3 regions of the Streptomyces sp. NPDC096311 genome follow, and region 2 is predicted to be linked to each of the others. Evidence: riboswitches for the same ligand, from Rfam matches in the RefSeq annotation. Region 2 holds a riboswitch; each other region holds the start of a gene.
What was found. Region 2 has a riboswitch for cyclic di-AMP ahead of ACIRA5_RS13690 (transglycosylase SLT domain-containing protein). Riboswitches for the same ligand answer to the same signal wherever they lie in the genome.

Region 1 (10,208 bases), 270 kb from region 2:
CGACGGCTCGCCCGCGCGCAGGAGCGCGACCTGCGCGCCTGGCTCTACAAACCGGAGGGCACCGGCAAGGACGAGGCCGACGAGCCGGCGACCCTGGCCGAGGCGGTCCGTCGCAACGCGGCCGAGGTCGAGGACAAGCACGGCGTCCCCATCGAGGTCGTCGTCGTCGGCGACTGCCCGCTCGACGAGGGCCTGACCGCACAGATGCAGGCCGCGCGGGAAGCGATGGTGAACGCCGCCAAGTACGGTGGCGAGGGCGGCGCCGTACAGGTCTACGCCGAAGTCGAGGGCAGGACGGTCTTCGTGTCCGTCCGTGACCGCGGTCCCGGCTTCGACCTCGACGGGATACCCGCCGACCGCATGGGCGTTAGAGAATCGATCATCGGCCGCATGGAGCGCAACGGCGGTACGGCGCGACTGCGCGCGGTGCCGGACGGCGGCACGGAGGTCGAGTTGGAGATGGAAAGGGCGGAGAAGACGTCATGAGCGACATGAACGGACCGACCGGGCAGACCCCGGCATCGAACGGGCCGGAGGATGCCGCCGTGGGTACGGCCGGGGCGGGGGCTGTGGCCGCGACCGGGCCGACCACCGGGTCGGCCACCGAGTCCGTCGCCGGGTCGGCCACCGAGTCCGTCGCCGGTGTGGGCGTGCCCACGGGCTCGACCGCCGGCGGCCCCCACCCGACGGCTGCCGCGGGCGGACGCCGTGTGCGGGTCGTGCTCGTCGACGACCACCGCATGTTCCGTACGGGAGTACAGGCCGAGATCGGAGAGACCGAGCGGACCGGCGTCGAGGTGGTCGGCGAGGCCGCGGACGTCGACCAGGCGGTCACGGTCATCACGGCCACCCGGCCCGAGGTCGTCCTGCTCGACGTCCATCTGCCCGGTGGCGGCGGTGTCGAAGTGCTGCGCCGCTGCGCCCCGTTGATGGCCGACGCCCGGCAGCCGGTCCGTTTCCTCGCGCTCTCCGTGTCGGACGCCGCGGAGGACGTCATCGGGGTGATCCGCGGCGGCGCCCGTGGCTACGTCACCAAGACCATCACCGGCACGGACCTGGTGGACTCCGTCTTCCGCGTCCAGGACGGCGACGCGGTCTTCTCGCCCCGCCTGGCCGGATTCGTCCTGGACGCGTTCGCCTCCACCGACGCCCCGCCCGTCGACGAGGACCTCGACCGTCTCACCCAGCGCGAGCGCGAGGTCCTGCGTCTCATCGCCCGCGGCTACGCCTACAAGGAGATCGCCAAGCAGCTGTTCATCTCCGTGAAGACGGTCGAGTCCCACGTCTCGGCGGTCCTCAGGAAGCTCCAGCTGTCGAACCGGCACGAGCTGACCCGGTGGGCCACCGCGCGTCGGCTGGTCTAGCCGATCGCGTCGAGAGGGTTGCCTACCGGTGTTGCGCGTCGGGCGCCGGGCCCAGTATCCGCAGCGCCCAGCGGTAGTGACGTACGGCCTTCACGATGCCGATGAGGCCGGTCAGCCACAGGATCAGGCCGATGCCCATGCCCTGGACGACATCGCTGTACAGGGGGTGGCCGGGCTCGGCCCGCGCGGCTGTCGTGAAGGACGTCCAGGCACCGATCGCGCAGACGCCGAGCGAGGAGAGCAGCCAGAAGAGGCTGAGGCCGGGGGAGCGGAGCCGGGAGTCGGTCGGGGGGTGCCGGTCCAACTCGGACCAGGCGTCGAGCAGTCGGTGTATGTGATGGTCCCGGCGGACGGAGAGGGCGACGGCGACGACGGTCGGGGCGAGCGCGGCCAGGCCCAGCAGGGCGAAGAGCGGGCCCAGGACGAAGCCGGTGGGGTCGCGCTGCTCGAGTTGCCGCAGCGGCAGCACCAGCAGCGCCCAGCCGACGATCGCCGCGAGCGCCAGCAGCCAGAGCAGCAGCACCCGGTGCACCCCGAGGCTCCGCCTGCGCAGCTCCTCCAGCGCCCGCCCCCGGTCGGCCAGCAGCGCGGCGCGGTCCGGCCAGGTCCTGATGTGCGCGGGCGGCGGCGGAGGCGGCAGCAGAGAGCCGGGCATCAGAACCTCTTTGGCGACGGAGCGACGACGTAACGACGACGGGACGACGGAGCGATGACGACGGAAACAGAGTCCGCGCCGACGCTACCGTGATCCACTTCTCCGTCCGCACCACACCGCGGTCGCCCCCGCGTCTTTCACGCCACTCGGGTGGCCCCCGCGAACGGCATCTCGTCGACCGGCGCCAGCCGCACGGGCGCCGACGGGTTCGGGGCGTGGATCATCTGGCCGTTTCCGACGTAGATGCCCACGTGGCTGATGCCCGAGTAGAAGAACACCAGGTCACCGGGGCGGAGTTCGGACCGTGAGACCCGGTGTCCGGCGTTGATCTGCGCGTACGTCGTGCGCGGCAGCGAGATGCCCGCGGCGCGGTACGCGGCCTGGGCCAGGCCCGAGCAGTCGAAGGCGTCGGGCCCGGTGGCGCCCCAGACGTAGGGGCTGCCGAGCTTCCCGTAGGCGTACGCGACGGCCTCCGCCGCACGCGAGTTGGGTGCCGCGACGGAGCCGGGCGACGGCACCGGGCCGAGGTCCCGCGCGGCGGAGCGCGAGGCGCGCTGCCCGGCGCTTCCCATGCCCCCGGCGCCCCCGGCCACTCCCAGGTCCCCGAGCTGTGCGCGCTGCTCGTCGGTGAGGCGCGACAGCAGCTGCCGCGCCGTGTCCAGCTTCCCGGTGATCGTCTTCTTGGCCCGCTTGAGCTCCGCCTGACGCGACTTGAGCGAGGCCAGCTCGACATGCGCGGCCCCGCGCAGCTGCTCGATCTCCCGCAGCTGCTTGCGCACCCGGGCCACGGCCTCCGCCTGCCGGCTGCCGGCCCGCTCGGCGAACGCGGCCCCTTCCAGATACTGGTCGGGGTCGTCGGAGAGCGCGAGCTGCAGCGCGGGGTCCAGGCCTCCGCTGCGGTACTGCGCGGCGGCGATCGAACCCAGCGCGTCCCGTGCCGTGTTGAGCCGGTCCTCCTTGCGTGCCGCCTCGTCGCGCAGTGCGTTCAGCCGCTGCTCGGCCTTGTCGGCCTTGTCCTTCGCGCCGTCGTACTTCTGGGTGGCGACCTCCGCCTCCTCGTACAACTTGTCCACCTTGGCCTTCACCTGTGCCGGCGACAGCTGCGGGTCCGCGTGCCCCGTCCCGTCGAAGCCCGTCGCCGTGGCCGCGCCCGCGAGGGCGATGGTCGCGGCTGTGCGGGCCGTGTTTCCACCGAGCGAGCGCTGTCTGGGCTTTCGGTGCGCTGCCACGAGGGCCCACATCCTTCCCGGGGACTTGCCTACGACCGCCGGGGACGAGCGCGGTCAGCGGGGGACACGTCCGGCGGCGGCCCACACAGGGGGAGCGGGCCGCCGCCGGACCTTTCTCGGCGGTGGTGTCCGGCTGCCGCCCCTGGCCCGGGCGGCGGTGGGGAGCCGGTCACCTGGTGGAGGACGCTAAACCTGAGAGTGATGTCCCGGTAACGCCATGTACGGAAGTGGCGTCACTGGATCGCAGGGCGACCGTATGTGACCGTGATCCCGGCCCGGCGCAGTCGACTTCACGCGGTGTGATGACCGATGGGGCGGTTCCGGGGCAATCGGTGGTTCCCAGGTGGTACGGGTCTACAGGGGGTGGGCCGGTGACAAGAGGGGGCAGGGCCTCCGATTAGGCTCCGGCTCCATGGACGTACTCATCCATCTCTTCGTCGGCCTGCACATCATCGGCATCGCCTCGCTCCTCGGTGGTTTCCTCACCCAGATGAAGGCGATGGGCCAGGGCACCGCCCGGTTCGTCCCCGCCATGCTGCACGGCGCGCTGACCATGCTGGTCACGGGCGTCGCCCTTGTCGGCCTCAACCAGGCAGACGACCACTCGGTCAACACCCTCAAGATCGGCGTGAAGCTCGCCCTGCTGATCGTGATCCTCGGACTCGTCTATGTGAAGCGGGACGACGAGAAGGTGGACAAGGGCCTGTTCGGGCTCGTAGGGCTGCTCACGACCGCGAACATCTTCATCGCAGTGCTCTGGACCTGACGTCCCCCCGAAGGCCCCCACGGACGGCTACGGCGCTTCCGGACAGCGTTACGGATGCGCCCGCCCGCTACGGCTCCCGCGGACGCCCGCCCGCTACGGCTCCCGCGGACGCCTGACCGCTACGGCCGCCACCGCCAGCCACGCCGCGACCGAGATCCACAGCAGCACCTGCCCGAGCCCCCTGAGCCGGCCGACGCCGATGGCGGCCGCGACCGACAGCGTCGCCACCGCCGTCATCCCCAGCGGGAACACGGTCGCCCAGCGCAGCACGTCGTAGCGCGGTCGGGGCCACAGGGCCTCCGCCACGGCCAGCACGCAGTACGAGCCGAGGACGAGCACGAGCAGCGCCTCGGTCACCCAGCGCAGCACGCCGTTGTCGTCGTTGTTCCACAGATAGATGTTCGCCTGGTACGCGAGGATCAGCTTCGACCCCGCCAGCGCCGAGATGGCGAGCGCGCCGCCTGCGACCCACTGGTCCCCGGCGCCCGTGGCGACCTCGCGGTAGTCGAAGTAGAACAGTGCCGCCGCGTAGAGCACGAGCCCCAGCCAGAACAGCACCAGCGCGGTGTGAGCGAGCCAGTCCGTGTGCGTCGCGGGGGCGAGCGTCGCGCCCAGCACCGCGAGCCCCTGCGTGGCCACACAGCCGAGGAACACCCCTCCGGGCATACGGGGCCGCCATTGCCGTACGACCAGGAGGAGCAGCCCCGGCCAGAGCGCCGCCGACAGGGCGAGCAGGGCCTCGGCCGGCACCTTCCACCCCAGCGTGACCAGCCGCGTGCCGAGCACGGTGGTCGCCGCGACCGCGGTGAGCGCGCTCGGTGTACCGGCCTCCGTCAGCCACCGCTCCCGCTCCCGCAGCAGCCGTACGACGAAGGCCGCGGCGAGCCCGAGCCAGCCGACGGCCGCCAGGGCCAGCACGATCCGGGACAGGATCTCGTAGCCGGTCTGCTCCAGCCCGATCGAGATGATGCCGGTGGCCAGGATCGCGGCTCCGGCGCCCGGCGGACTCTGCGCCCACCAGCTGCGCAGGCCGGTCCGCCGGGTGCCGGGCGGGGAGATGGCTGACATGGGCCCGATGCTAAGGACCTTCGAGCGGGTTGGCGGCGGGCCACGCGCGCGTGGAGCTCGATGAGCCCCACGCGCGCGTGCCGGGCGGCGAGGCGTTAGGCCGGACGCACCACGCTGTGGATGATCGACTCGCCGCCGTAGAAGATCGACTCCTCGCGGACGTACGCGCCCGGCTTGGGGGCGTGGATCATCATGCCGTTGCCGACGTAGAGGCCGACGTGGCTGATGTCGTCGTAGAAGAAGACGAGGTCACCGGGCTTGATGTCGGAGAGCGGGACCGTCGTGCCCACGTTGACCTGGTCCCAGGTGGTACGCGGGAGATCGACGCCGGCGGCCTTCCAGGCGGCCTGCGTGAGGCCGGAGCAGTCGTAGGAGCCGGGCCCGGTCGCGCCCCAGACGTACGGCTTGCCGACCTGGGTGCGGGCGAAGGCGAGGGCCTTGTCGGCCTTGGCGGTGTACGAGGAGTCGGTGGCCGAACTGCCGGAGGTGCCGGCGGAGCCCGTGGTCCCGGAGGTGCCGGAACCCGTCTGCTGCTGTGCGGCCGCCTCCTGGGCCTTCTTCTGCGCTGCGGCCTGCTGCTGGGCCAGCTCCGCCGCCTTGCGGTCGGCCGCTTCCTGCTGCTTCTTCTCGATCGCCGCGAGCCGCGCCTTCTCCTCGGCGGTCAGCTTCGACAGCAGGGAGCGGGCCTCGGCGAGCTTGCGCTGGACGTCGGCCTTGGACGTCCTCAGCGCGCTCTGCGTCGTGGTGAGCGTCTGCAGGCTCTCAGAGGCCTCCGCGCGCTTCTTCGTGGTGGCGGCCTGCTCAGTGACGTAGTCGTCGACGGCCGCCTTCTGGCGGGTGGTCAGACGGTTCATCAGCTGGGTCTGGTCGAAGTAGTCCTGCGGATTGTCGGCCAGCAGGAGGCTCGCGGTGTCGGGGGCGGCGGCGCCGGTGCGGTACTGCGCCGCGGCGAACGAACCCAGTTCCTCGCGCGCGGTGTTGAGCTTCTCGGTGCGCTGGGCCACGTCATCGAGGAGGGAGTCGACGCGCTTGCGCTGCTGGGCGGTCTTCTCCCTGGTCGCGTTGTACTTCTCGGTCGCCGTCTCGGCCTGGTGGTAGAGGTCGTCGACCTTCTTCTCGACCTCTTCGATGCTCGGCTTGGAGTCGGCCGAGGGCGCGGCGTTCGCCGTCTGGGAGAGCAGGGCCACGGAGGTGAGGGCCGCCGTGGCGAGGGCGGGAGTCCGTATACCCGCTATGCGCGTACCCGTAGGACTCCACTTGCGATGCGACGCCAAGGTGGCGACTCCTTCCGTCATCCGCCTACCGAGTTAGCTGTCGGGTTCGGGCGGGTACTTCCGGAAGGTTTGCCCTACGGTCCCTGCCCCAGCGGACAATTGGACCGATTCACCCCAAGGTCGGTTGGGTCCCCGGCTCCGGCTGCCACACGGGCGCACCGGACTCGGCGGAGGCCGCACGGCCCGGCGGTGTTCGCCGGTTGGGTCGAGCGGCCTGCCCGGCACGCTAGCCAACTCATAAGTGTTCTGTGAAGTTTGATGTGCGATATGCCCGATACATTTTTGTGACCTTGGTCCTGGCGGCCATTGATCGGGACTGGTTGTGGCTGACCGTAATGAAACGATCCTGAACGGTGACGGCGTCCGCGGTGGCAAGGGCGGCGGAAAGGCCGGTGGAAAGGGATCAGGCGCGGTCACGTAAAGAGACCATGTGCCGTCGCGGAAAACCGGTCGGGTTTTCAGGGTGGCCGCGGGTTGTCAGTGGGGCCGCCTAGACTCGGAGAGCGATGAGCAGCCTCTTTGATGACAGCTTTCTGGCGGACCTCCAGCCTTCCGGGGCCCACGAGGAAGAGCCCCCGCCGCCGCCCGAGGACGGAGCGCCGGAGCCGCTTCCGGACGACCTGTTCGGCGGCCGCTTCGACGCGCCCGCGAGCAGGGACGCCTACTACCGCGACGGCGCGCCCCGCCCCGCCGTGGACCCGGCGGCCCTGCTGGACGGGCTGAACGAGAACCAGCGCGCGGCCGTGGTGCACTCCGGCTCCCCGCTGCTCATCGTGGCCGGCGCGGGCTCCGGCAAGACCCGGGTGCTCACCCACCGCATCGCCCATCTGCTGGGCGAGCGCCATGTCCACCCCGGCCAGATCCTCGCGATCACCTTCACGAACAAGGCCGCGGGCGAGATGAAGGAGCGCGTCGAGCAGCTCGTCGGCCCGCGCGCGAACGCGATGTGGGTGATGACCTTCCACAGCGCGTGTGTGCGGATCCTGCGCCGGGAGAGCAAGAAGCTCGGCTTCACCTCCTCGTTCTCGATCTACGACGCCGCCGACAGCAAGCGGCTGATGGCGCTCGTCTGCCGTGATCTGGATCTCGATCCCAAGCGCTTCCCGCCCAAGTCCTTCAGCGCCAAGATCTCGAACCTGAAGAACGAGCTGATCGACGAGGAGGACTTCGCCGCCCAGGTCGCTGGGGGCATCTCCCAGACGGAGTCCGGGGGAGGCTTCGAGAAGACCCTCGCCCAGGCCTACGCGATGTACCAGTCGCGGCTGCGCGAGGCCAACGCGCTCGACTTCGACGACCTGATCATGACCACGGTCAACCTGCTGCGCGCCTTCCCGGACGTCGCCGAGCACTACCGTCGCCGCTTCCGCCACGTCATGGTCGACGAGTACCAGGACACCAACCACGCGCAGTACGCGCTGGTGCGTGAGCTGGTCGGCACCGGCGCGCAAGACGAGGACACCCCGCACGGCGAGCACGACCTGCTCCCCGCCGAGCTGTGCGTCGTGGGCGACGCCGACCAGTCGATCTACGCCTTCCGCGGCGCGACGATCCGCAACATCCTCCAGTTCGAGGAGGACTACCCGAACGCGACGACGATCCTCCTGGAGCAGAACTACCGCTCCACGCAGACGATCCTCTCCGCCGCCAACGCGGTCATCGAGCGCAACGAGTCCCGCCGTCCCAAGAACCTGTGGACCAACGCGGGCGCGGGCGCGCAGATCACCGGCTATGTCGCGGACACCGAACACGACGAGGCGCAGTTCGTCGCCGAAGAGATAGACCGTCTCACGGACGCGGGCGAGGCGAAGGCCGGAGACGTCGCCGTCTTCTACCGTACGAACGCCCAGTCCCGTGTCTTCGAGGAGATCTTCATCCGCGTCGGCCTGCCCTACAAGGTCGTGGGCGGCGTCCGCTTCTACGAGCGCAAGGAGGTCCGGGACGTCCTGGCCTACCTGCGTGTACTGGCCAACCCGGAGGACTCGGTCCCGCTGCGCCGCATCCTCAACGTGCCCAAGCGCGGCATCGGTGAGCGCGCCGAGGCGATGATCGACGCGCTCTCGCAGCGCGAGAAGATCAGCTTCCCGCAGGCGTTGAAGCGCGTCGACGAGGCGTACGGCATGGCCGCGCGGTCCACGAACGCGGTCAAGCGCTTCAACACGCTGATGGAGGACCTCCGTACGATCGTCGAGTCCGGTGCGGGCCCGGCCACTGTCCTGGAGGCCATCTTCGAACGCACCGGCTACCTCGCCGAGCTGCAGGCCTCGACCGACCCGCAGGACGAGACCCGGATCGAGAACCTCCAGGAACTCGCCGCCGTGGCCCTGGAGTTCGAGCAGGAGTCCGGTGCGGGTGAGGGCGAGACGCCCGTCGGGCTCGCCGCCTTCCTGGAGCGGGTGGCCCTGGTCGCCGACTCCGACCAGATCCCCGACGAGGATGAGGACGGCTCCGGCGTCATCACGCTGATGACCCTCCACACCGCCAAGGGCCTGGAGTTCCCGGTCGTCTTCCTCACCGGCATGGAGGACGGCGTCTTCCCGCACATGCGCGCGCTGGGACAGGTCAAGGAGCTGGAGGAGGAGCGGCGCCTCGCGTACGTCGGCATCACGCGCGCGCGAGAGCGGCTGTACCTCACCCGTTCGTCCATGCGCAGCGCCTGGGGCCAGCCCTCGTACAACCCGCCGTCCCGTTTCCTGGAGGAGATCCCGGAGACGCACCTGGAGTGGAAGCGCACCGGCGCGACCGCTCCCATGCCCTCGGGGCCCGTCTCCGGTGTGGCCGCCTCGCTGTCGTCCTCGCGTTCGCGGTCCGCGGCGTCCGGTGCCTCCGGCTTCGCGACGCGCCGCGGGGTCTCCGAGAAGCCGGTGGTCTCACTCGCGGTCGGCGACCGGGTCACCCACGACCAGTTCGGCCTGGGCACCGTGGTCGGCGTGAAGGGTACGGGTGCGAACGCGGAGGCGACGGTCGACTTCGGCGAGGCGAAGCCGAAGCGGTTGCTGCTGCGGTACGCGCCGGTGGAGAAGCTGTAGTTCTACGGGGCGGCAGCATGGCGCCCGGCGACGGCGTTCGGTCACGTCGCCGGGGGAGGGGCCGATGGATGACGTCGGGCGGCCCGGGGCCCCGTGGGTCACGTCAGGCCCGAGGCCCCGTGGGTCACGTCGGGTCCAGGCCGTGGCTGCGCAGCCACGGCAGCGGGTCGATCGCCGAGCCGCCCGCGGGGCGGACCTCGAAGTGCAGGTGCGGACCGGTCGAGTTGCCGGAGTTCCCGGAGAAGGCGATCTGGTCTCCGGCCTTCACGACCGTCCCCGACGGCACCTTGTAGCTGGAGAGGTGGCAGTACCAGGTCTCCGTGCCGTCCATCGCGGTGACGATCGCCATGTTTCCGTACGCGCTGTTCCACTGCGTCCGTACGGTGCCGTCGGTCGCGGCCATCACCGGTGTGCCGTACGACACCGGGAAGTCGATGCCCGTGTGCACGGACATCCAGTTGATGCCGGCCTGGCCGAAGTAGGCGCTGAGGCCCTTCTGCGTGACCGGGAGTACGAATTTCGGCCGCAGCCGCTCCTTGCGAGCCGCCTCCGCCGCCGCCTTCTGCTTCTCGGCAGCCTGCTGAGCCTTGAGGTCGATACGTTCCTGCGTCCGGCTGGCCCGGTCGGCGAAGTCGTCCGCGCCCGCGGAGAGGCTCTGGAGCTGGGTGTCCAGTTTGTTGTTGGCGGCCGACGGCTTCACCGCGGTCCCGTCGGACGCGCTGAGGGTCGTGTTGTCCTTGCTGTCGTTCCCGCCGATGGTGCCCACGGAGGCGGCGGCGATCCCCGCGACCCCCATCACACAGGCCGAGGGCACCGCGACGGTCAG
Region 2 (10,208 bases):
AGGACTGGATATAGGGCGCCCCGGCCCTCTGCCCAGCTCTCTGCTCAGCCCTGTGGTCACAGAGCCCGTGACGCGTACGCCCTGACGTCCGCGTCGGAGTCCGCCGTGGCCAGGGCCGCGCGGGCGGCCTCGTCGATCGCGGAGTGCCGCACGAGGGCCAGGACCCTCGCCTTGCGGACGTCGGCATTCGGGTCTTCAAGGGTCCGGGCGAGCGCCGGGACGGCGACCCGGGCCTCCGCGGCGGACAGCGCGGTCGCGGCGCCGGAGCGGACCTGCCAGGCGGCGTCGGCCTGGGCGGCGACGGCCTGGGCGGCGACGGCACGCGCGGCCAGGGACGCGCGGCCAGGGACGTCGAGCAGCCGGTGACGGCCGGCGTCGCGAAGGCCGCTGCCCGGACCAGGGCGTCCGGGTCGGTCGTGAGCCGGTCGAGGGTGTCCGCGACGAGCTTTCCCGGGGTCACGTTGGCGAGGGCCTTGGCCACTGCGACGCGGACCTCGCGGGACGGGTCGGCCGCGGCCCGGCTCAGGGGCTCCGCGGCGTCGACGGAGACCAGGGCGCGCACGGCCTCGACGCGGACGGCGGTTTCGGGATCGGCGAGGGCGTCCGCGAACAGTTCGGCGTCGCCCAGGCGCAGCGCGCGCAGGACGTCCAGGGCGGCGGTACGCACGACGGGATCGTCCTCGGCGAGGGCGGCGGCGAGGGCCTCGCGCAGGTCCGGCTCGGCCGGCAGGGTCGCCACCAGCTGGCGCAGCGAGGCCGCGGCGGTGGCTCGTATGTCGCCGTGCGGGTCCCGGAGTGCGGCGGCGAGGGCGGGACCGGTGCCGGGCGGCACGGTCTCGGTGAGGACGTCGACGGCCGAGCGTCGGACAGCGGGGGACGGGTCGTCGTTCTCCAGGTCGGCGCCCAGCAGGGCGGTGCCGAGGCCGAGCGGGATGCGGGATGTAGGTGAGGTCGAGGGAGAGGGGGAGTCCGTCGAGGCGGCGGAGGCGTTCGATGGGTGCGGGGGTGCGGGGGTGCGGGGGCGTGGGGCCGACGGGTAGGGGTCTTCGCCCCCGCCGCCCCTACCCGTCCCATCCCAGGGGCTTCGCCCCTTCGACCCCCTGGGCTCCCCCCACCGGGGGAGGGGGGACCACTGCGGGGCTTCGCCCCTGCGCCCCGCCGGGCCTGTTGCCCCGGACCCCGCCGGGGCTGTTGCCCCGGACCCCGCCGGGGCTGTTGCCCCGGACCCCGCCGGGGCTGTTGCCCCCAGACCCCGCCGGGGGGGCTGTTGCCCCGGACCCCGTCGGGGTCAGGAGGGGTTGGGGGCCGGGGTGATGCGGCCACTCACCTCGCCCAGTCCCACTCGCGTGCCGCCGGGGCCCGGGGCCCAGGCCGTCAGGGTGACCTCGTCGCCGTCGTCCAGGAAGGCCCGCTTGCCGTCGGGGAGGTCGAGAGTGTCGCGGCCGTTCCAGGTGAGTTCCAGGAGGGAGCCGCGCTCGTGCTCGGAGGGGCCGCTGACCGTTCCCGAGCCGTACAGGTCGCCGGTGCGCAGGGAGGCTCCGTTGACCGTCATGTGGGCCAGTTGCTGGGCGGCCGTCCAGTACATGGTGGAGAAGGGGGGTTCGGAGATGACGTGGCCGTTGATGGCGACGGAGATACGGAGGTCGTAGCCGCCGGGCTCGTCCTCGGAGTCGTCCAGGTAGGGGAGGAGGGGGTGCGTGCGGGCCGGGGGCGCGACCCGTGCGTCGTCCAGCGCGTCGAGCGGGGTGATCCAGGCCGACACCGAGGTGGCGAAGGACTTGCCGAGGAAGGGGCCGAGAGGGACGTACTCCCAGGCCTGGATGTCGCGCGCCGACCAGTCGTTGAGGAGGCAGAGGCCGAAGACGTGGTCGCGGAAGGAGGAGAGAGGGACGGGCGTGCCCATGGTCGAGGGTGCGCCGACCACGAAGCCGACCTCCGCCTCGATGTCGAGCCGGACGGAGGGGCCGAAGACGGGGGTGGTGTCGGAAGGGGCCTTGCGCTGGCCCGAGGGGCGGACCACCTCCGTGCCCGACACCACGACCGTGCCGGAGCGGCCGTGGTAACCGATCGGCAGATGCTTCCAGTTGGGGGTGAGGGAGTCGGTGGCGTCGGGGCGGAAGATCTGTCCGACGTTCCGGGCGTGGTTCTCGGAGGCGTAGAAGTCGACGTAGTCCGCGACCTCGAAGGGGAGGTGCAGGGTCACCTCGGAGAGGGGGTGCAGGAGGGGTGCGATGGTCTCCCGGTGGGCCGGGACCGTCACCCAGGCGGTGAGCGCGCGGCGTACGTCGGACCAGGCCGTGCGGCCGGCGGCGAGCAGCGGGTTCAGGGTGGGCCGCGCGAGCAGTTCGGCGTACGGGGAGCCGAGTGCACGAGCCGTCGCTCCCGCGTCGAGGACGTGGTCGCCGAGCCGGACGCCGACGCTCCGTTCGGACGCTCCGGCCCGGGAGAAGACGCCGTAGGGGAGGTTGTGCGGGCCGAAGGGATCGCCCTCGGGGACATCGAAGGGGGGCATCGGGTGGTGCCTCGCTTTCGTGGTCGTGCGCGTTGTGTGATGCGGGTGACTGTCTTGGCCGTGTGATCCGCGCGGTGCAAGTGTGGGTGTTGCACGTGCTCCGGGTGGTCGCGGCACAGGTTACGGGGGAGTGACGTGCTGTGGCAGTGCCGAAAGAGTTGCCATGAGTTGCCGCGCGTTGTCGTGAGGCGTCGTGGCAGTACCCGAAGAGTTGCCTGGACAGTGCCTAAAGAGTTCGCAATGTCCGAATAGGCCTTGTCGGACGCGGTAGTTCCGGCTTAGCGTCCTTTGGGGACACGGACGGGGTGGGTCCGGTCCGTAGGGGGGACACGTGGGGGGACCCGTGGCCAGGAGCGTCAGCGGAGTGCCGTTCGACGCCGATCGGAACGTTCCGGGCCTGATCGTGAAGTTTGGCGACTATCCGCTGCACCACGGCGGTGTGGGCGCCATCCGAAGTCTGGGCCGTCTCGGCATACCGATGTATGCGATCACCGAGGACCGTTACACGCCTGCCGCGGCCTCGCGCTATCTGCGCCGTGCCTTCGTCTGGCCGACGACGGGGACGGAGGAGCCGGAGCGTCTCGTCGAGGGTCTGCTGCGGATCGGGGCTCGCATCGGTCGGCCGACGGTGCTCGTCCCGACGGACGAGGAGGCGGCCGTCCTGATCGCCGAGCACCAGGAGGAGCTGGGGGAGCGGTTCCTCTTCCCCCGGGTCGACGCCAAACTGCCCCGGCGCCTCGCCAGCAAGCAGGGCCTGCACGAACTCTGTGTGGAACACGGCATCCCCAGTCCGGCGGCGGCCTTTCCGCAGTCGTACGAGGAGATCGTGGCGTTCGCCGAGAGCGCTCGGTTTCCGATCGTCGCCAAGAACCGGGAGGCGTTCGTACGCCGCAGTCAGCCGGCGGTGAACGGGACGACGAGGATCGCGACCCGGGAGGGGCTGCTGTCACTCGCCCGGGACTGGGGTGATCAGCCGGGCGTGATCCTCCAGGAGTACCTGCCCAGGGAGGAGGCGGAGGACTGGATCGTGCACGCGTACTTCGACGCGGACTCGACGCCGCTCGCGATGTTCACGGGCGTGAAGGTCCGCTCCTGGCCACCGCACGCGGGAATGACGGCGAACGCGTACGTCGTCGACAATCCGGAACTCGCGGACCTCGCCGCGCGTTTCATCAAACAGATCGGCTTCAGCGGCGTCATCGACCTCGACCTGCGCTTCGACCGGCGCGACGGTCGGTACAAACTCCTCGACTTCAACCCCCGGATGGGCGCGCAGTTCCGGCTCTTCGAGAACGAGTCGGGGATCGACGTCGTCCGGGCCATGCATCTCGACCTGACCGGGCGCAGCGTTCCCGAAGGGGAACAGCGGGCCGGTCACCGGTACATCGTGGAGAACATCGACCTGCCGGCCCTGCTCGCCTACCGGCGCAGCGGCTACACGACCCCGCACGCGCCGGCTCGCGCGAGCGGTACGGAGCTGGCCTGGCTCGCGGGTGACGACCTGCGGCCGTTCTTCACGATGCTCGCGCGCTTCGTGCGGCCGGGCGCGAGGCATCTGTATCAGCTGTGGCGGACCAACCGCCGTGGCAGCAGCACCAGTACGACCACGAAGTGACGAAAGTACGTCCTGGGGAGGGACTTCGTGATTCATCCGGTAGCAGTCATCGGTGCCGGCCCGTTCGGCCTGTCCACCGCCGCCCATCTGCGGGCGCGTGGCATCCCGGTGCGCGTGTTCGGCGAGCCCATGGTGAGCTGGCGTGACCATATGCCCGAGGGGATGCTTCTCAAGTCGACCCCGGTCGCGTCCAGCCTCGATGCCCCGCAGCCCGGCCACACGATCGCCGACTACTGCGACGCGGCGGGGATCCGCCGGCTTGTCACGGACGAGGACATCATTCCGGTCGAGACGTTCATCGCGTACGGCGAGTGGTTCCAGCAGAAGCTGGTGCCCGAGCTGGAGCGGGTGCGGGTGGTGTCCGTCGACCGCCGGGGCGGCGAGGGCTTCGAACTCAAGCTGGACTCGGGGGAGTCGTTCACGGCGCGGGCGGTCGTCGTGGCCACGGGACTGTACGGACTCGCGCATCTGCCGCCCGAGCTCGGCGGCGCTGCGGCGGACGGACCCACGCCCACCGGCCCCGTCTCGCACAGCTCCCAGCACCACGACCTCGCCCGGTTCTCCGGCAAGGAACTGATCGTCGTCGGCGCGGGCCAGTCCGCGCTGGAGACGGCGGCGCTCGCGGCGGAGGCGGGCGCGCAGGTCCGGGTGGTGTCCCGGGGACGGGGCAGGGTCGCCTTCGGCGCACCGCCCTGGAAACAGCCGAAGCTGCGTCCCGAGTCGCCCTTCGGGCGCGCCTGGTCCCTGTGGGCACTCAGCTACTACCCGCACCCCTACCGCTATCTGCCCGCCGACGCCCGGCACTACCTGGTCCGCCGGGTGCTCGGCCCCCTCGGGGCGTGGTGGCTGCGCGACCGCTTCGAGGGCAAGGTCGAGGTCAGCGAGGTCTCCGGGATCGTTCGCGCCGACGTCTCCGACGGGCGTCCGGTCCTCTCCGTGCGGACCCTGGGCGGTCGGGGCGAGGAGCTCTCCGCCGACCATGTCATCGCAGCGACCGGATATCGCGTCGACATCGCCGCGATGGACTTCCTGGGACACGAGTTGCGTACGGCGCTCGCGGTGAGCCGCGGCACTCCCAAGCTCGGTGCGGGGTATTGCTCCTCGGTGCCCGGGCTGTACTTCACGGGGTTGCCGGCGGCGGCTTCGTACGGGCCGGTGATGCGGTTCGTGTGCGGTACGGAGTTCGCTTCGCCGCGGCTGGCCAAGCACTTGGCGGGCGCGCACGGGTGAGGTGGCAGGGGTCCGTACGGCCGGAGGGGTCGGTGACTGGTGGGCCACGCCGTGGGCGGGGCCCAACCCGTCGCGTCGGAGCTTGTGTTGGGCTCAGGCGGCCACAGTCACCGCAGCCGCGTCATCCTCTGGAGTGACATTCCGGTCGGAGTCTTTTCGTACCGCCCGCTCGGTGAGTGGGGGCGGAAGTGCACTTTGTACGCCCGGTACGCCCCGTACGGTGAACGGCGTTGCTGACGGGATACCGGACGTCGTCCGGTTCACGCCGGGCCGATGAGTCGTTCGATCCGTATTCTTCGGATCATGGCCGCTCCGACTGCATATTCACTTATCGCCACTGACCTGGACGGAACGCTGCTCCGCGGCGACGACACCCTCTCCGACCGGTCCCGGGCCGCGTTGGAGAGGGTGGCCGAGGCGGGCGCCCGACACCTGGTCGTGACGGGGCGCCCGGCGCCGAGAGTACGACCTCTGCTCGACGAACTCGGCGGCGCGGGGCTGGCGGTGTGCGGGCAGGGGGCGCAGCTGTACGACGCGGCGGCGGACCGACTGCTGTGGTCGGTGACCCTGGACAGGGAACTCGCGGAGACCGCGCTCGGCAAGATCGAGGCGGAGGTCGGGCTGCTCTACGCCGCGGTGGACCAGGACGGCGTGGACGGGCTGACGCTCATCGAGCCGGGGTACGTGATGCCGCATCCGACGCTTCCGGCGGTACGGGTGCATCACCGCGACGACCTGTGGACGGAGCCGATCAGCAAGGTGTTGCTCCGCCACCCGTCGCTGTCCGACGACGAGTTGGCCTCGGCGGCCCGGGGTGTGGTGGGTTCGCTGGCCACCGTCACCATGTCGGGGCCCGGGACCGTCGAACTCCAGCCAAGCGGCGTGACCAAGGCAACCGGTCTGGCGCTCGCCGCCGCCCACCTCGGTCTCACTCCCGCCGCCACCATCGCCTTCGGCGACATGCCCAACGACATCCCCATGTTCGACTGGGCCGCCCGGGGGGTCGCCATGGCCAACGCCCATCCGGAGCTGAAGACGGTGGCCGACGAGGTGACGCTGTCGAACGAGGACGACGGGATCGCGGTGGTGCTGGAGCGGCTGTTCCCGTACCGGTCGGACCGGTACCGGGAGCCCGGAGAGCCCGGTGGGTCCCGGCAGCTCTCCGAGGCTCTCCGACCCCACTAGCCATATCGGCCATATAAGCGATATCAGCCATATCGGCAATATCGGTCATGCTGGCCGCATCGGCCCCGGCAGTCGTATCAGCCCTACCGGCCCCGCCGGCCCCGCCGGCCCCACCAGTCCCGTCAGTAGGGCCCGTTGACGTTGTCGATCGAGCCGTACCTCGCCGCCGCGTAGTTGCAGGCGGCCGTGATGTTCGCGACCGGGTCGTAGGGGTTCATCGACGTGCCGGGCACGTGGTAGGCCTTGAATGTGGGGTCGATGACCTGGAGCAGGCCCTTGGAGGGGATGCCGGCCTTGGCGTTGGAGTCCCAGTTATTGATGGCCAGGGGGTTTCCGGAGGACTCGCGCATGACGTTGCGGTGGATGCCGTTGTAGGTGCCGGGGATCTTGGCGCGGGCCATGATGTCCAGCGAGTGCTTGATCCATCCGTCGAGGTTGTTCGCGTACGTCTTCGAGGTGGTGGGCGCCGTCTTTGCCGGGGTCTTCTTGGTGGTGTTTTGGACGGTTTTGGTGCCCACGGTCAGGGTGAGACCCGGACGGAGCGTCGTCGGGTCGGGGCCTATGACCGCGCGGTTGGCGGCGTACAGCTTCGCCGGGCCGCCGCTCGTGGGGTACTTCTTCGCGATCGTGGCCAGGGTGTCGCCCGCGACCACCTTGTACGTGATGAGCTGGACATCGGTGCTGGTGGCCGTGGCGGCCTGCGCGCAGGTCGCGCTCACGAGCGGAAGGGCGAGTGCGACTGCGCCCATTCCTGCGGCGAGGATGCCCCGGGTGAGCATGCCCTGGATCTTGAAGTTGCGGTGCTTGCCTCGTGCGGACATGGCGAATTCCTCTCCGGCGCCTGCGAAGTGAGCTGTCGGGTTCGGGCGGGAGCTGCCCGGCCGCACGGTGTGTGCGACGTCACCCCTAGCCGTTCCGGTGTCCGGATCGGCGGCTTACCTGGGTCCCCCGCTCCTGCCGTGCGTGTGTGTGGGTGGCTGGGATATTCCGGTCGGCGGCTGGATTGGGCGGTCCGTCCGGATCGACGTGAACGTATGCGAGAGCACATGTCCGGAACAAGCCCTCATTTCCCGGTGTAGATCGCTTTCACCTGGGTGATACGGGGGAGAAAATGCCCGATTAATCCGGAACGCGACGCTCAACTTGCCTTATGCAAAGGGGGAGTCGTCAAGAGGGGATAAAGAGCCCACTTCGCATGGGAGTGACCCAATTCACGCGGCCAAGCGGAAATAAAGCGGCACTGACGGCAAATCGGACATCACGCTTCGAGTGTCCAGGCCGGTGAGCCCGCGGGCGGAGCCGGGCGGACCTCCCACACGGACAGGTCCGTGTCGGGGTCGTCGTCGGGCAGCCGGCGTGCATGGGGCTTGAAGTAGAGGCCGTAGGCCCAGTATTCGGGGAGTTCGTGGCACATCAGGTCCGGGTAGGACCCGAACTCCTGCCCCGCGTAAGCCCTGTTGATCCTCGCCACCGCCTCGGCCCGGGGGATCCCGAAACGCGTGACCATCTCGTCGGCCATCTCGCGGAAGTACGCGAGCGTCCCCTCGTCCAGGGCCATCAGGAACTCACCGGTCCGCGCCATGCTCTGCAGGGTTGCCCATGCCGCGGCCGGGTCTCCAGTCAGCCGTCCGGGGGATTCTTCTCTCCCAGGTCCGATGGAAGACCACCTCGTTGCCGTCCTTGCAGGTCAGCTCGTTCGAGGTGATGAACTCCCGGGCGTCGCAGCTGAGTTCGGAGCGTGTCTCGACCTGGGCGTCCCAGGGCAGCTCCGGGCGGTGCGGACGGATCGACCTCGTCGAGCGGGTGCGGGCGGAGAGCGGGTCCGGCTCGTGGATGGTGTACGTGTCCCGGGCGTCCTCCGTGCGTTCGAGGTCGTCCGGGTGGACACGGGTGCCGTCCTGGCGAGGGTCGACCTCCAGTCGCCACTCGCCCCTCGCCACGTCACGGGCGACCAGGCGCTCGGGGCGGGGCTCGTCAAAGGTGGCCGGGGATGTCACTCCCAGGGGTTCGGACTGCTCCGGCTCCTCGAAGGTGATCCTCAGGTCCGACTCCCTTGCTCGCACCGGAAGTTCGAGGGAACTGCCCGCCGGGTCCAGGACGAACCCCGCCGTCGAGCCCGGCTGGGGCCAGATCCACGGCCAGCAGGCGGTGGACAGGGAGAGCCGGATGCGGTGGCCGGGTGGGAATGCGGGGCCGATGGCGGTCAGGTCGAAAAGCACGTCCTCCGTAGAGCCCGGTTTCCAGGAGACCGCCTGGTCGGGGCCGTAGCGCGCTGTCAGGTTCAGAGCACCCCGGGTCACCAGCGTCGAGGAACCGTCGGCAGCGACGTCGCACACCCGGGCGATCACCTGGCCCCAGGGGGAGTGGGACGTCAGGCGGAGGCGGACCCTGGGGCGCCCCAGGATCCAGGTCTCCCCCGGGACCTCGAACTCGAAGCAGGCCGATCTCGCGTCCTCCTCCCGCTGGTTCGGCGGCAGGTCCGCGTCGTTCCCGACGGGGCGGAAACGGCCCGCGTCCACGCCCGTGTGCTGAGGGGAGCGCACCAGCACCGGTGCGCCCCGCAGTGCGTACGCGATCGGGGTCACGGAGGGGGAGGGGCAGGCGGCGTCGCCCACCCAGTGGCCGGGAACGGACGGGTACGTCGTCGCCGGGGGTGCGCGGCCAGGACGTAGGAGGGCGGGAGGGGCTCCGCCATGACGTCACGGTTGCTCACGCCGGGGTCCGGATCGCCGTCCACTCCGGGCACTGGGTCGTCGTCCCTCCGGGGTCCGGATCGTCATCCACGCCGGGCCCTGGATCGCCGTCCACGCCAGGGCCCGGATCGGCGGTCGCACCGGGGTCGGGATTGTCATCCACGCCGAGTCCGGGATTGTTGATCACGCCGAGGCCAGGATGGCCGATCGCGTCGGGGCCGGGGCCGGGGCCGGGGCCGCGGTCGGGGTCGGCGGCAGGCCCGGGCTCGGTGACGCGCGTACCGGTCGGTCTGAGCCAGTGGTCCCACCACCTCAGCGTCTCCTGGAGGAAACCGATCGCCGGGCCCGGCGGCAGGCCCCGGTCGGGTACGGGTGGCACCAGGGGTCGATCAGGCCGCGCACACGGTCGACGGGAAGGCGTTCGACCAGCCGCAGCACCGTGTCGCAGTACGGGTCGTGCCAGCCGCCCACCTCGCGCACGGCGGCCCGGATCCCGCCGTATCCCCCGTCCTCGCGCACACCGGCGTGGCGCCAGTACGCGTCCCGGTTCGGGTGGGACAGCCACGTATGGATGAACGGCTCCGCCGTCTCCAGGCGCTTCACCCACATGTCGCGCCACATCGCCCGGCCCCCGTGCGCCGGATCCGGCGGACGGGCGACGTCGGCGAGCGCCGTCGCCGCCCGGGAAGGCGTCTCGACGGCGAGGACGGAACCTCCCATGCGATGCCTGTCGTTGTCATAGGGATCGTCGTTGTCATAGGGATCGTCGGGTCCCACAGACCGTGCCGATCGCCTTGAGCGGTTCGGGCGCGAGGGTCGCGATCCGGAGGGAGGTGAAGCCGCCCCGGGAGACGCCGAACATGCCCACCGCGCCGCTGCACCAGGGCCGGTCCGCCAGCCAGTGGATCACTTCCACCCCGTCGGCCCGCTCACTCTCCCCGTACGGGTCCGTCGGCACGCCCTCCGAGTTGCC
Region 3 (10,208 bases), on a different contig from region 2:
GCGAATCGTTGGTCGAATGGCTGGCCGAGAGCCGGGCCACTGCCTACCATCGATCACCGCAAGACTTTGTGCACCGTCGCACAATCTCCTCGGGAGGTTTCCTTGCACCGCCGCCGTCGCACCGCGTTCGTCCTCTCCGCCGCGATCGTCGCAGCGGCCCCCCTTCTCACGGCGTGCGGTGGCGAGGCGCACCCAGGCGCCGCGGCCGTCGTCGGTGGCCGGCGGATCACGGTCGCGCAGTTGGAGAGCCGGGTGAACGAGGTGCGCTCGGCACAGCGGGCCGCCGTCAAGGACGAGACCCAGTACGAGCAGGCCATCGCCAAGACCGGCAGCCTCACCCGCGACACCCTGCACACCATGGTCCTCGACCAGGTTCTCGACCGGGCCGCCAAGGACGCGGGCGTGAGTGTCACCCGCGCGGACACCCAGCAGATGCGGACGGCGCTGGAGGGCCAGGCGGGCGGTGCGAAGGCGCTGGAGACGGCCTGGCTGCAGCAGTACGGGGTGGCGCCCCGGCGTCTCGACGACAACCTCCGTACCGAGATCGAGGCCCAGAAGCTCGCCGCCGCGCTCGGCGCCGACATGAACACCACCGACGGCAAGGCCACGTTCTGGAAGGCCATGTCCGACGCGTCCAAGAAGCTGAACGTCGATCTGAACCCGCGCTACGGCGCCTGGGACGTCCAGAAGAGCAGCCGCGTCGACGTGAAGACGCCGTGGCTGCGGGAGGTCACGTCGACGGGGACGCAGCAGACGGCGTAGTAGGTCACTGGGGGCGGGGCTGTGGATAAACGGTTCATCCCCCTCCCGGCCTGTGGATAACTCCTGGGGGCGTCGGTGGCGTGCGTTACGTTCGTGGGGTGAACGCAACCAGCTCCGACGCCACCGCCCAGGTTCCCGACCCCGGCCGTATCGTCCTGCTCACCACCAGCCACCGCGTCGCCCCGGGGCTGCTGTCCTGGCCCGCCTGGCAGGTGCTGCGCGCCGCCGACCAGGTGCTGTGTGCGGACGGCGCACATCCACAGCTGCCGTATCTGCGTGAGGCGGGCATCGGCGTCGACGAGGCTTCCCCCGATGCCCAGGACTTGGTGGACGCCTGCGCCGGTGGCCGCACGGTGGTCGTCGTCGCCACCGGGGAGGGCGAGCCGCGCCTCACCGACGGACTGGCCCGCCTCGCCGGCTCCGGCCGCATACAGATGCCCGACCTGGAGCTGCTCCCGGCCTCGTACGACCTGCCGGGCGCCCGCCTCCTCGACCTCGTCCAGGTCATGGACCGCATCCGCGTCGAGTGCCCGTGGTCGTCCCAGCAGACCCACAAGGGCCTCGCGAAGTACGGGATCGAGGAGGCGTACGAGCTCGTCGAGGCGATCGAGGAGGGCGACCGGGACGAGCTCAGGGAAGAGCTCGGCGACGTTCTGCTCCAGGTCGTCTTCCACGCCAGGATCGCGGAGGAGGACGCCGAGACTCCCTTCTCCATCGACGACGTGGCCGGCGGCATCGTCGCCAAGCTGATCCACCGCCACCCGCACGTGTTCGGCGACGAGACGGCCACGACCCCCGAGGAGGTCAAGGAGCACTGGCTGCGCACCAAGGCCGAGGAGAAGCGGCGGACGTCCGTGACGGAGGGGATACCGCTGGGCCAGCCGGGCCTGGCCCTCGCGGCGAAGCTGGCATCGCGCGTGCGCACTGCGGGACTTGAGGTCGAACTCCCCCGCGGCGAAGGCGTCGGCTACGAGCTGCTGGCCATCGCCGCCCACGCGGAGGCCGAGGGAGTGGACCCGGAGGCGGCCCTGCGCGCGGCGGCGCGGGCCTACCGGGACGCGATCCGTGCGACGGAGACGGGCTGAGGGCCGGCGGTTCGGGGGTTACGTGCGGGGGGCGCGGCTTGCCGGGTTGTGCCAGGCGGGGCGGGGGCGGTCCAGGAGCCACTCCGCGGGGCCCAGCGGGCGGGGGCGGCTGGGGTCGGCGGGTGGGAGGAGGTCGTGGAAGATCTGTTCCGGCGGGGTGCCGAGGGCGGGGAGGGCCTCGGCGATCTCCTCGACGAGCTGGGGCGGCCCGGCGAGATAGACGTCGTGGCGGGCCCAGCCGGCGCGGTTGCCCAGCGCGGTCAGCAGTCGCTCGGTGGCCTGGGCCTTGGGGCGGCCGGGCGCGGGGGTGATGAAGGTGACGCCGAGGCGGGGCAACCGGGACTGGAGTCGTTCCACGGCCGACCGGTCGTAGAGGTACGAGGTGTCGCGGGCCACGAGGAACAGCCGGGCCTCGTGCGTGGCGTCGAGTTGCTGGAGCAGCGCCTTGACGGGGGCCCATCCGGTGCCGGCCGCGATGAGGGTCAGCGGCCGTTCCACCGGCGCCCGCAGGGTCAGGGCGCCGCCGGGTGCGCCGAGCCGCAGGACATCGCCCTCCCGGGTCTGCCGGACCAGGGCGGTGGACAGCACCCCGTCCTCGACGCGGCTGACGTGCAGGTCGACGGTGTGGTCGGCGCGGGGCGCGTTGCCGAGCGAGTACGGGCGCCAGATGCCCGGCAGATGGGGGACGCTGACGCTGACGTACTGGCCGGGGGAGTAGCGCAGCCGGTGATGCGGGCGGAGGGTCAGTACGACGAGGTCGTCGCCGTGCCGGGTGCGGGACACGACCTCGGCGTCCCACCAGGGCGGTTCACCCGCGTGCTGTGCCTCCCACGCGCCCTGGAGCATGACGTTCGTGATCGCCCCGTACGCCTCGGCCCAGGCCTTCTCGGCCTCCGCGCTCCAGGCCGACCCCGCGACGGCGGCGAACGCGGCGATCAGGCTCGCCCCGACAGCGGCGTAGTGCTCCGGCTCGGCCAGGTACTTCCGGTGGTCCCGTCCCAGCTCCCGCAGGTACCCCGGCAGCGTCGGATCCTCCAGCCGCTCCATCACATACGTGAGTGCCGCGAACAACCGGTCCCGCTGTCGCTCCATGTCCTCCGGGAAGTCCAGGGGGAAGAGCCCGCGGACGTCCGGGTTGTGCCGGAAGAGATGCGAGTAGAAGTACTTGACCGCGAACTCGGCCCGTCTTTCGACGACCGCGAAGCTGGATCTGAGTATTTCGGGGTCCACGGCGCGAATTTATGGAGGAGGCGAGCCGTGGAGTCAAACAGCAGACGATTTCGGGACGGCCCGGGATGAACGGGGCGCGGCCCGCACCGCCCCCACGCACACACGCCGCCCCCTACCCCCGCAGACACGCCGCCTCCCACCCCCGCAGACACGCCGCCCCCCCACCCCCGCACCGCCCCCACCCCGCTCCCCCTCCCTCCGGATACCGTCAGGGAGTGACCGATCAGCCGCCGCCGTTCAGCCCCGCCCCGGAACTCTTCACCTGGGAGTTCGCCAGCGATCCCTACCCCGCGTACGCCTGGCTGCGGGAGCACGCCCCCGTACACAGGACGCGGCTGCCGAGTGGGGTGGAGGCCTGGCTGGTGACGCGGTACGCGGACGCCAAGCAGGCGCTCGCCGACGCGCGGCTCAGCAAGAATCCGGCGCACCACGACGAACCCGCCCACGCGAAAGGGAAGACGGGTATTCCGGGGGAGCGCAAGGCCGAGTTGATGACGCATCTGCTGAACATCGACCCGCCGGACCACACCCGGCTGCGGCGGCTGGTCTCGAAGGCGTTCACGCCGCGACGCGTGGCCGAGTTCGCGCCACGCGTGCAGGAGCTCACCGATCAGCTGATCGACCAATTCGCGGAGAAGGGTTCCGCCGATCTGATCCACGAGTTCGCGTTCCCGCTTCCCATTTACGCCATTTGCGACCTGCTGGGCGTGCCCCGCGAGGACCAGGACGACTTCCGGGACTGGGCGGGAATGATGATCCGGCACGGTGGCGGACCGCGGGGCGGGGTCGCGCGGTCGGTCAAGAAGATGCGCGCGTATCTGCTCGAACTCATTCACAGGAAGCGGGAAGGCCTTCCCGACACGCCCGCGCCCGGTGAGGACCTCATCTCCGGTCTCATCCGCGCGTCCGACCATGGCGAGCACCTCACGGAGAACGAGGCCGCCGCCATGGCCTTCATCCTGCTCTTCGCCGGGTTCGAGACGACCGTCAATCTCATCGGCAACGGCATGTACGCCCTCCTCACCCACCCCGAGCAGCGCGCGCGCCTCCAGGAGTCCCTCGCCGCCCGCGAACGCGAACTCCTCGAGACCGGCGTCGAGGAACTCCTCCGTTACGACGGGCCCGTGGAACTGGCCACGTGGCGGTTCGCCACCGAGGCCGTGTGCATCGGCGGGCAGGGCATCGCGCCCGGCGACCCCGTCCTCGTGGTCCTCGCGGCTGCGGACCGTGACCCCGCGCGGTTCGAACAGCCGGACACGCTCGACCTCTCCCGCCGTGACAACCAACACCTCGGCTACGGCCACGGCATCCACTACTGCCTCGGCGCCCCGCTCGCCCGCCTGGAGGGCCAGACCGCGCTCGCCACCCTCCTCACCCGCCTCCCCGACCTTCAACTCGCGGGAGATTCGGCCGATTTGCGCTGGCGCGGAGGGCTCATTATGCGTGGATTGCGCACGCTTCCAGTGGAGTTCACGCCTCCGGTACCGGTCGCGCGATAGCGGGCGACCATACACCTGCGGGCGCTCAAACCTGACGCGCACTCAACTCTGTGATCTTCACGTGATCTACGCTGCATCGACTTGTGACAAGTGTTCGGGTGCGGATACGTTCACTCGTCAACGCGACTCACACGTCGCGTAGTCACCTGCTGTCACGTGAAAGGCTTCCGCATGCTCTCCGGGAACGGCCGCCATCGTCGCCCCCGTCAGGCCCCGGCCCTCATCGTCGCGGCAGGAGTGACCGGATCCGCCATCGCGATCCCGTTGCTCGGTGCCACCAGCGCGAGCGCGGCCGACGGCACCACGTGGGACCGGGTCGCCGAGTGCGAGAGCGCCGGCCAGTGGAGTGCCGACAGTGGCAACGGGTATTACGGCGGGCTCCAGATCAGCCAGGCGGACTGGGAGAAGTACGGCGGCCTCATCTACGCGTCGAGCGCCGACGAGGCCAGCCGCTCGCAGCAGATAGCCATCGCCGAGAAGCTCCTCGACCACCAGGGCCTCACCCCCTGGCCGACCTGTGGACCGCTCTCCGGGCTGAGCAAGAACTCGGGCGACATCCTGGTCGACACGGGCGTGGCGAACGACTCGTCCAGCACAGTGGATTCATCCGGTTCCTCCGATTCGTCCAGTTCGTCCAAGAATTCAACCCCGTCCACCTCTTCCGGCTCGAAGTCCGATTCGTCTTCGTCTGACTCGTCTTCATCCGACTCGTCCTCGAAGGCGTCCGGGAACGCGGCCGAGAACACGACGAAGGCCGACACCAGCGGCGACGCCCAGGGGGCGGACGGCTCCGACACGGCTGCGTCGAAGAGCGACAACTCGGGCAACTCCGGCCAGGGCGACGACTCTTCCGGTACGTCCGAGAACGCGACGACCGGTGCGGGGCGCCACCGTGGCGGCACCGCGGACGAGAACACCACCGACAGCGCCGTGGACGGCCGTGGCGACGACTCCTCCGGGCGGCATGCCTCGCGCGGAGCCGGCGCCTCCCGTGATGTCGTCGACGGCTCCTACGTCGTGCGCGCCGGAGACAATCTCTGGACCATCGCGGACGCCCTTGACCTCGAAGGCGGATGGGCCGAGCTGTACGACGCGAACAAGAAGACGGTCGGCGTCGACCCGAACCTCATCCTCCCCGGTCAGAGCCTTGCAGTTGGTGCCGAATCGGGCGAAAAGTAGGGGCAGTTCGCGTCATGGTTCGCTGCGTAATGTCCGGTTTGGCGCGAGTGAGAGATGGATCTCAAAGGCCCTGATCGTCTTTGGAATTCAGCCGATCGACTGCTTACGGTCATGACCGCTCGCCACAGCGGGCCCCGACGGTCGTCAACGCCGAATCCTGCCAACGGCCGTACGGGAACAGTCGACGCGTCAGCGCCGTAGGCAGGAGCGGGGGACCCAAGGTATGCGCCGCGCCCGGTAGTTGACCGGGAGCGGCTTGGGGTGAAGCCGAGCGCTCAGAGCGCACGGCCGGGCACTCACCCGCCCGAACCCGACAGCTCACCTCGCAGGCGTCGGTGAGGGGATCTCTCCATGCTGTTTTCCAGCAAGGGCAAGCACCGCCGTCCGTCCAAGGCCACTCGTGTCGCCACGCTCGCCGGTGTCACCGGTGTCGCCATCGCCGCTCCGCTGATGGCGGCCGGCAACGCCTCCGCCGCCACCGCCTCCCAGTGGGACGCCGTCGCCCAGTGCGAGTCCGGCGGGAACTGGTCCATCAACACCGGCAACGGCTACTACGGCGGTCTGCAGTTCTCGGCCTCCACCTGGGCCGCGTACGGCGGCACCGCGTACGCCGCGACCGCCAACCAGGCGTCCAAGTCCCAGCAGATCACCGTCGGCGAGAAGGTCCTCGCCGCGCAGGGCAAGGGCGCCTGGCCGACCTGTGGCACGGGCCTGTCGGGCGCCGCGTACACCGGCGGTGCGAGCACCCCGTCGACCTCGTCTTCCTCGAACAGCTCCTCGTCGAACAGCTCGCCGAGCGCCAGCACCACCACCCGCTCGACGGACACCGCGGCCTCCCGTTCGGCGTCCCGCCCGGCCGCCCAGAAGACCGTCTCCACCCCGACCGGCAAGAAGGTCAAGAAGGGTGACGGCGAGTACAAGGTCGTCAAGGGTGACAGCCTCAGCTCGATCGCCGAGAAGAAGAAGGTCAAGGGCGGCTGGCAGCAGCTGTTCAAGCTGAACAAGGACATCGTCGACGACGCCGACTTCATCTACCCGGGTCAGCAGCTGCACCTCAGCTGATGATCGGCAGCTTCACCCCAGCTGAATGACAGGTCCCCCATAAAAGGGGTCTCCACACTGGAGACCCCGGTGAGGGTCGCCCCCGTCCCCACGGGCTCCCCGCTCCGGTGCGTGTTCCCCCGTACGCGCCGGAGCGGGGTTTTTCGTCTCCGGCATTTCGTACGGAGCGTTTCGTACCCAGATTTCCGTACCCGTTTTTGTTCCGTTCTGGAACAATGTGTACGTTCAGTTCTGCCCAAGGGGTGGGCGACCGGCTGGCCGATCCCCCCGGGGCGGTTAGGCTCATGTCGCGAAGCCATCACAGGCTCCGCGTACCCGCGTCACATCCCAGAAGGAGATGCTCGTGCCGTCCATCGACGTCGTCGTAGCCCGGGAAATCCTGGACTCCCGAGGCAACCCCACGGTCGAGGTCGAGGTCGGCCTCGACGACGGCAGCACGGGTCGTGCCGCCGTTCCGTCCGGCGCGTCCACCGGCGCCTTCGAGGCCATCGAGCTGCGTGACGGTGACCCCAACCGTTACGGCGGCAAGGGTGTCGAGAAGGCCGTCCTCGCCGTCATCGAGCAGATCGGCCCGGAGCTCGTCGGTTACGACGCCACCGAGCAGCGCCTGATCGACCAGGCGATGTTCGACCTGGACGCCACCGACAACAAGGGCTCGCTCGGCGCCAACGCCATCCTCGGCGTCTCGCTCGCCGTCGCGCACGCCGCCTCCGAGGCGTCCGACCTCCCCCTCTTCCGCTACCTGGGCGGCCCGAACGCGCACCTGTTGCCCGTTCCGATGATGAACATCCTGAACGGCGGCTCGCACGCCGACTCCAACGTGGACATCCAGGAGTTCATGATCGCCCCGATCGGTGCGGAGTCCTTCTCCGAGGCCCTGCGCTGGGGCGCCGAGGTCTACCACACCCTCAAGAAGGTGCTGAAGACCAAGGGCCTGTCCACCGGCCTGGGCGACGAGGGCGGCTTCGCCCCGAACCTGGAGTCGAACCGCGCCGCGCTCGACCTCATCCTCGAGGCCATCAAGCAGGCCGGTTACATCCCCGGTGAGCAGATCGCGCTCGCGCTCGACGTCGCCGCGTCCGAGTTCTACAAGGACGGCAAGTACGAGTTCGAGGGCAAGTCCCGCTCGGCCGCCGAGATGACCGAGTACTACGAGGAGCTCGTCTCCGCGTACCCGCTGGTCTCCATCGAGGACCCGCTGTACGAGGACGACTGGGCCGGCTGGAACGTCATCACCGAGAAGCTGGGCGACAAGGTCCAGATCGTCGGCGACGACCTCTTCGTCACCAACCCGGAGCGCCTGGCCCGCGGCATCGAGGAGGGCTCCGCGAACGCCCTGCTCGTCAAGGTCAACCAGATCGGCTCGCTGACCGAGACCCTGGACGCCGTCGAGATGGCCCAGCGCAACGGCTTCAAGTGCATGATGTCCCACCGCTCCGGCGAGACCGAGGACGTCACCATCGCCGACCTCGCCGTCGCGGTGAACTGCGGCCAGATCAAGACCGGCGCCCCGGCCCGCTCGGACCGCGTCGCCAAGTACAACCAGCTGCTGCGCATCGAGGAGATCCTCGACGACGCGGCGGTGTACGCGGGCCGCAGCGCCTTCCCGCGCTTCAAGGGCTGACACCCGCAGAGGGTCAAGCCTTAGCCAGTCGTACGTACGTCCCCGTACCCGGTCCCGTACCGTGTCCGGGGACGTACGCGCGTGTGAACGGGAGGCGGGACATGGCCGTGAAGGACCGGGACCGGTTCTCCACCGCGACCAGGCTGAAGCTGCTCGGCGAGCAGACGGCGGCCCGCGTCTACCGCTCGCAGACCAAGCGCCAGGCCCGCCGCTCACGCCTGACCGGCCGCGCCGCGCTGCTGGCTCTCGTACTCTGTTCTCTGATCGTGGCCCTTGCGTACCCGATAAGGCAGTACGTGTCCCAGCGCGCCGAGATCGCCGATCTGGAGCGACAGCAGGAGCGGGCCCGCGCCCGGGTCGAACAGCTGCGTGACCTCAAGGCGCGCTGGCAGGACGACGCGTACGCGAAGCAGCAGATCCGGGAACGGCTGCACTATGTGATGCCGGGCGAGACCGGATACGTCGTGATCGACCCGGACGCGGCGAAGCAGTCGCGTACGGATCTGGGGGTGGCAGCCCGCCCCTGGTACGCCAACGTCTGGGACGGCGTCGACAAGTCGGACCACTCCGACCGGTGACCTGATGGCCGGTGACCTGACGACCGGTGAATTGACGACCGGTGAATTGAAGAAGAAAGAGACTTGAGCACAGGCATGGAAACGCCCCCGCCGCCCACCCCGCGCACCGAGCCGACCGACGCGGACGTCGAGGCCTTCAAGCAACAGCTCGGCCGGCCGCCGCGCGGGCTGCGGGCGATCGCGCACCGCTGTCCCTGCGGTCAGCCGGACGTGGTGGAGACGGCGCCCCGGCTGCCGGACGGTACGCCGTTCCCGACGACGTACTACCTCACGTGCCCGCGCGCGGCCTCCGCGATCGGCACGCTGGAGGCCAACGGCGTCATGAAGGAGATGACGGACCGGCTGGCGACCGATCCCGAGCTGGCCGCCGCGTACCGGGCCGCCCACGAGGACTACATCGCGCGGCGCGACGCCATCGAGGTACTGGCGGGCTTTCCGAGCGCCGGTGGGATGCCGGACCGGGTGAAGTGTCTGCATGTGCTGGTGGCGCACTCGCTGGCCGCGGGGCCCGGGGTGAATCCGCTGGGCGACGAGGCGATCGCGATGCTGCCGGAGTGGTGGCGCAAGGGTGCGTGCGTGGTGGCGGCGGAGCCGCCGTCCGAGGGGGAGTGAGCGGGCTGCGCCGCGTCCTCCCGGTGCGTGATCTGTCTGCGGGTGGGTGGGGGTTGAGCGCGCAGTTCCCCGCGCCCCCGAGGGCGGGGCTTCGCCCCGGAGCCCCGTGCGTCCGGAGTGCTTTGTCTGCGGGTGGGTGGGGGTTGAGCGCGCAGTTCCCCGCGCGCCGAAGGCGGGGCTTCGCCCCGGAGCCCTGTGCGCCTCGGTCGCACGTCGTCGAAACGAATTCACGAGCAGGAGACAACAACCGATGACCAGGGTCGCCGCCATCGACTGCGGTACGAATTCGATCCGCCTCCTCGTCGCCGACGCGAACCCGGTGACGGGAGAACTCGTCGATCTGGACCGCCGGATGACGATCGTCCGGCTCGGTCAGGGCGTCGACCGCACCGGACGCCTCGCCCCCGAGGCACTGGAGCGCACCTTCGAGGCCTGCCGCGAGTACGCGGCGATCATCAAACGGCACGGCGCGGAGCGACTGCGCTTCGTGGCGACCTCCGCCTCCCGCGACGCGGAGAACCGGGACGAGTTCGTACGCGGCGTGCTGGACATCCTGGGCGTCGAGCCCGAGGTCATC

Region 1: another riboswitch for cyclic di-AMP. It lies ahead of ACIRA5_RS12415 (NlpC/P60 family protein); the one in region 2 lies ahead of ACIRA5_RS13690 (transglycosylase SLT domain-containing protein).
Region 3: another riboswitch for cyclic di-AMP. It lies ahead of ACIRA5_RS08730 (transglycosylase family protein); the one in region 2 lies ahead of ACIRA5_RS13690 (transglycosylase SLT domain-containing protein).

Annotation. Positions count from the first base shown of each region.
Region 1 covers NZ_JBIWFN010000004.1:182,136-192,343, reverse strand. The annotation lists gene ACIRA5_RS12445 (PspC domain-containing protein) at 1-486, shown strand, start outside; gene ACIRA5_RS12440 (LuxR C-terminal-related transcriptional regulator) at 483-1,364, shown strand; gene ACIRA5_RS12435 (hypothetical protein) at 1,387-2,019, opposite strand; gene ACIRA5_RS12430 (NlpC/P60 family protein) at 2,157-3,248, opposite strand; gene ACIRA5_RS12425 (hypothetical protein) at 3,661-4,014, shown strand; gene ACIRA5_RS12420 (tellurite resistance/C4-dicarboxylate transporter family protein) at 4,108-5,082, opposite strand; gene ACIRA5_RS12415 (NlpC/P60 family protein) at 5,178-6,356, opposite strand; cyclic di-AMP (ydaO/yuaA leader) riboswitch at 6,363-6,536, opposite strand; gene pcrA (DNA helicase PcrA) at 6,863-9,382, shown strand; gene ACIRA5_RS12405 (peptidoglycan DD-metalloendopeptidase family protein) at 9,507-10,208, opposite strand, start outside.
Region 2 covers NZ_JBIWFN010000004.1:452,914-463,121, reverse strand. The annotation lists gene recQ (DNA helicase RecQ) at 1-14, shown strand, start outside; partial or broken gene ACIRA5_RS13720 (oxidoreductase) at 443-832, opposite strand; gene ACIRA5_RS13715 (hypothetical protein) at 782-949, shown strand; gene fahA (fumarylacetoacetase) at 1,289-2,512, opposite strand; gene ACIRA5_RS13705 (ATP-grasp domain-containing protein) at 2,877-4,127, shown strand; gene ACIRA5_RS13700 (FAD-dependent oxidoreductase) at 4,155-5,357, shown strand; gene ACIRA5_RS13695 (HAD family hydrolase) at 5,661-6,542, shown strand; gene ACIRA5_RS13690 (transglycosylase SLT domain-containing protein) at 6,665-7,363, opposite strand; cyclic di-AMP (ydaO/yuaA leader) riboswitch at 7,368-7,528, opposite strand; gene ACIRA5_RS13685 (hypothetical protein) at 7,801-8,124, opposite strand; partial or broken gene ACIRA5_RS13680 (CocE/NonD family hydrolase) at 8,108-10,208, opposite strand, start outside.
Region 3 covers NZ_JBIWFN010000003.1:97,993-108,200, reverse strand. The annotation lists gene ACIRA5_RS08755 (SurA N-terminal domain-containing protein) at 103-762, shown strand; gene ACIRA5_RS08750 (nucleoside triphosphate pyrophosphohydrolase) at 861-1,847, shown strand; gene ACIRA5_RS08745 (globin domain-containing protein) at 1,866-3,077, opposite strand; gene ACIRA5_RS08740 (cytochrome P450) at 3,293-4,576, shown strand; gene ACIRA5_RS08735 (transglycosylase family protein) at 4,748-5,755, shown strand; cyclic di-AMP (ydaO/yuaA leader) riboswitch at 5,894-6,102, shown strand; gene ACIRA5_RS08730 (transglycosylase family protein) at 6,107-6,817, shown strand; gene eno (phosphopyruvate hydratase) at 7,155-8,441, shown strand; gene ACIRA5_RS08720 (septum formation initiator family protein) at 8,543-9,019, shown strand; gene ACIRA5_RS08715 (DUF501 domain-containing protein) at 9,095-9,631, shown strand; gene ACIRA5_RS08710 (exopolyphosphatase) at 9,882-10,208, shown strand, end outside.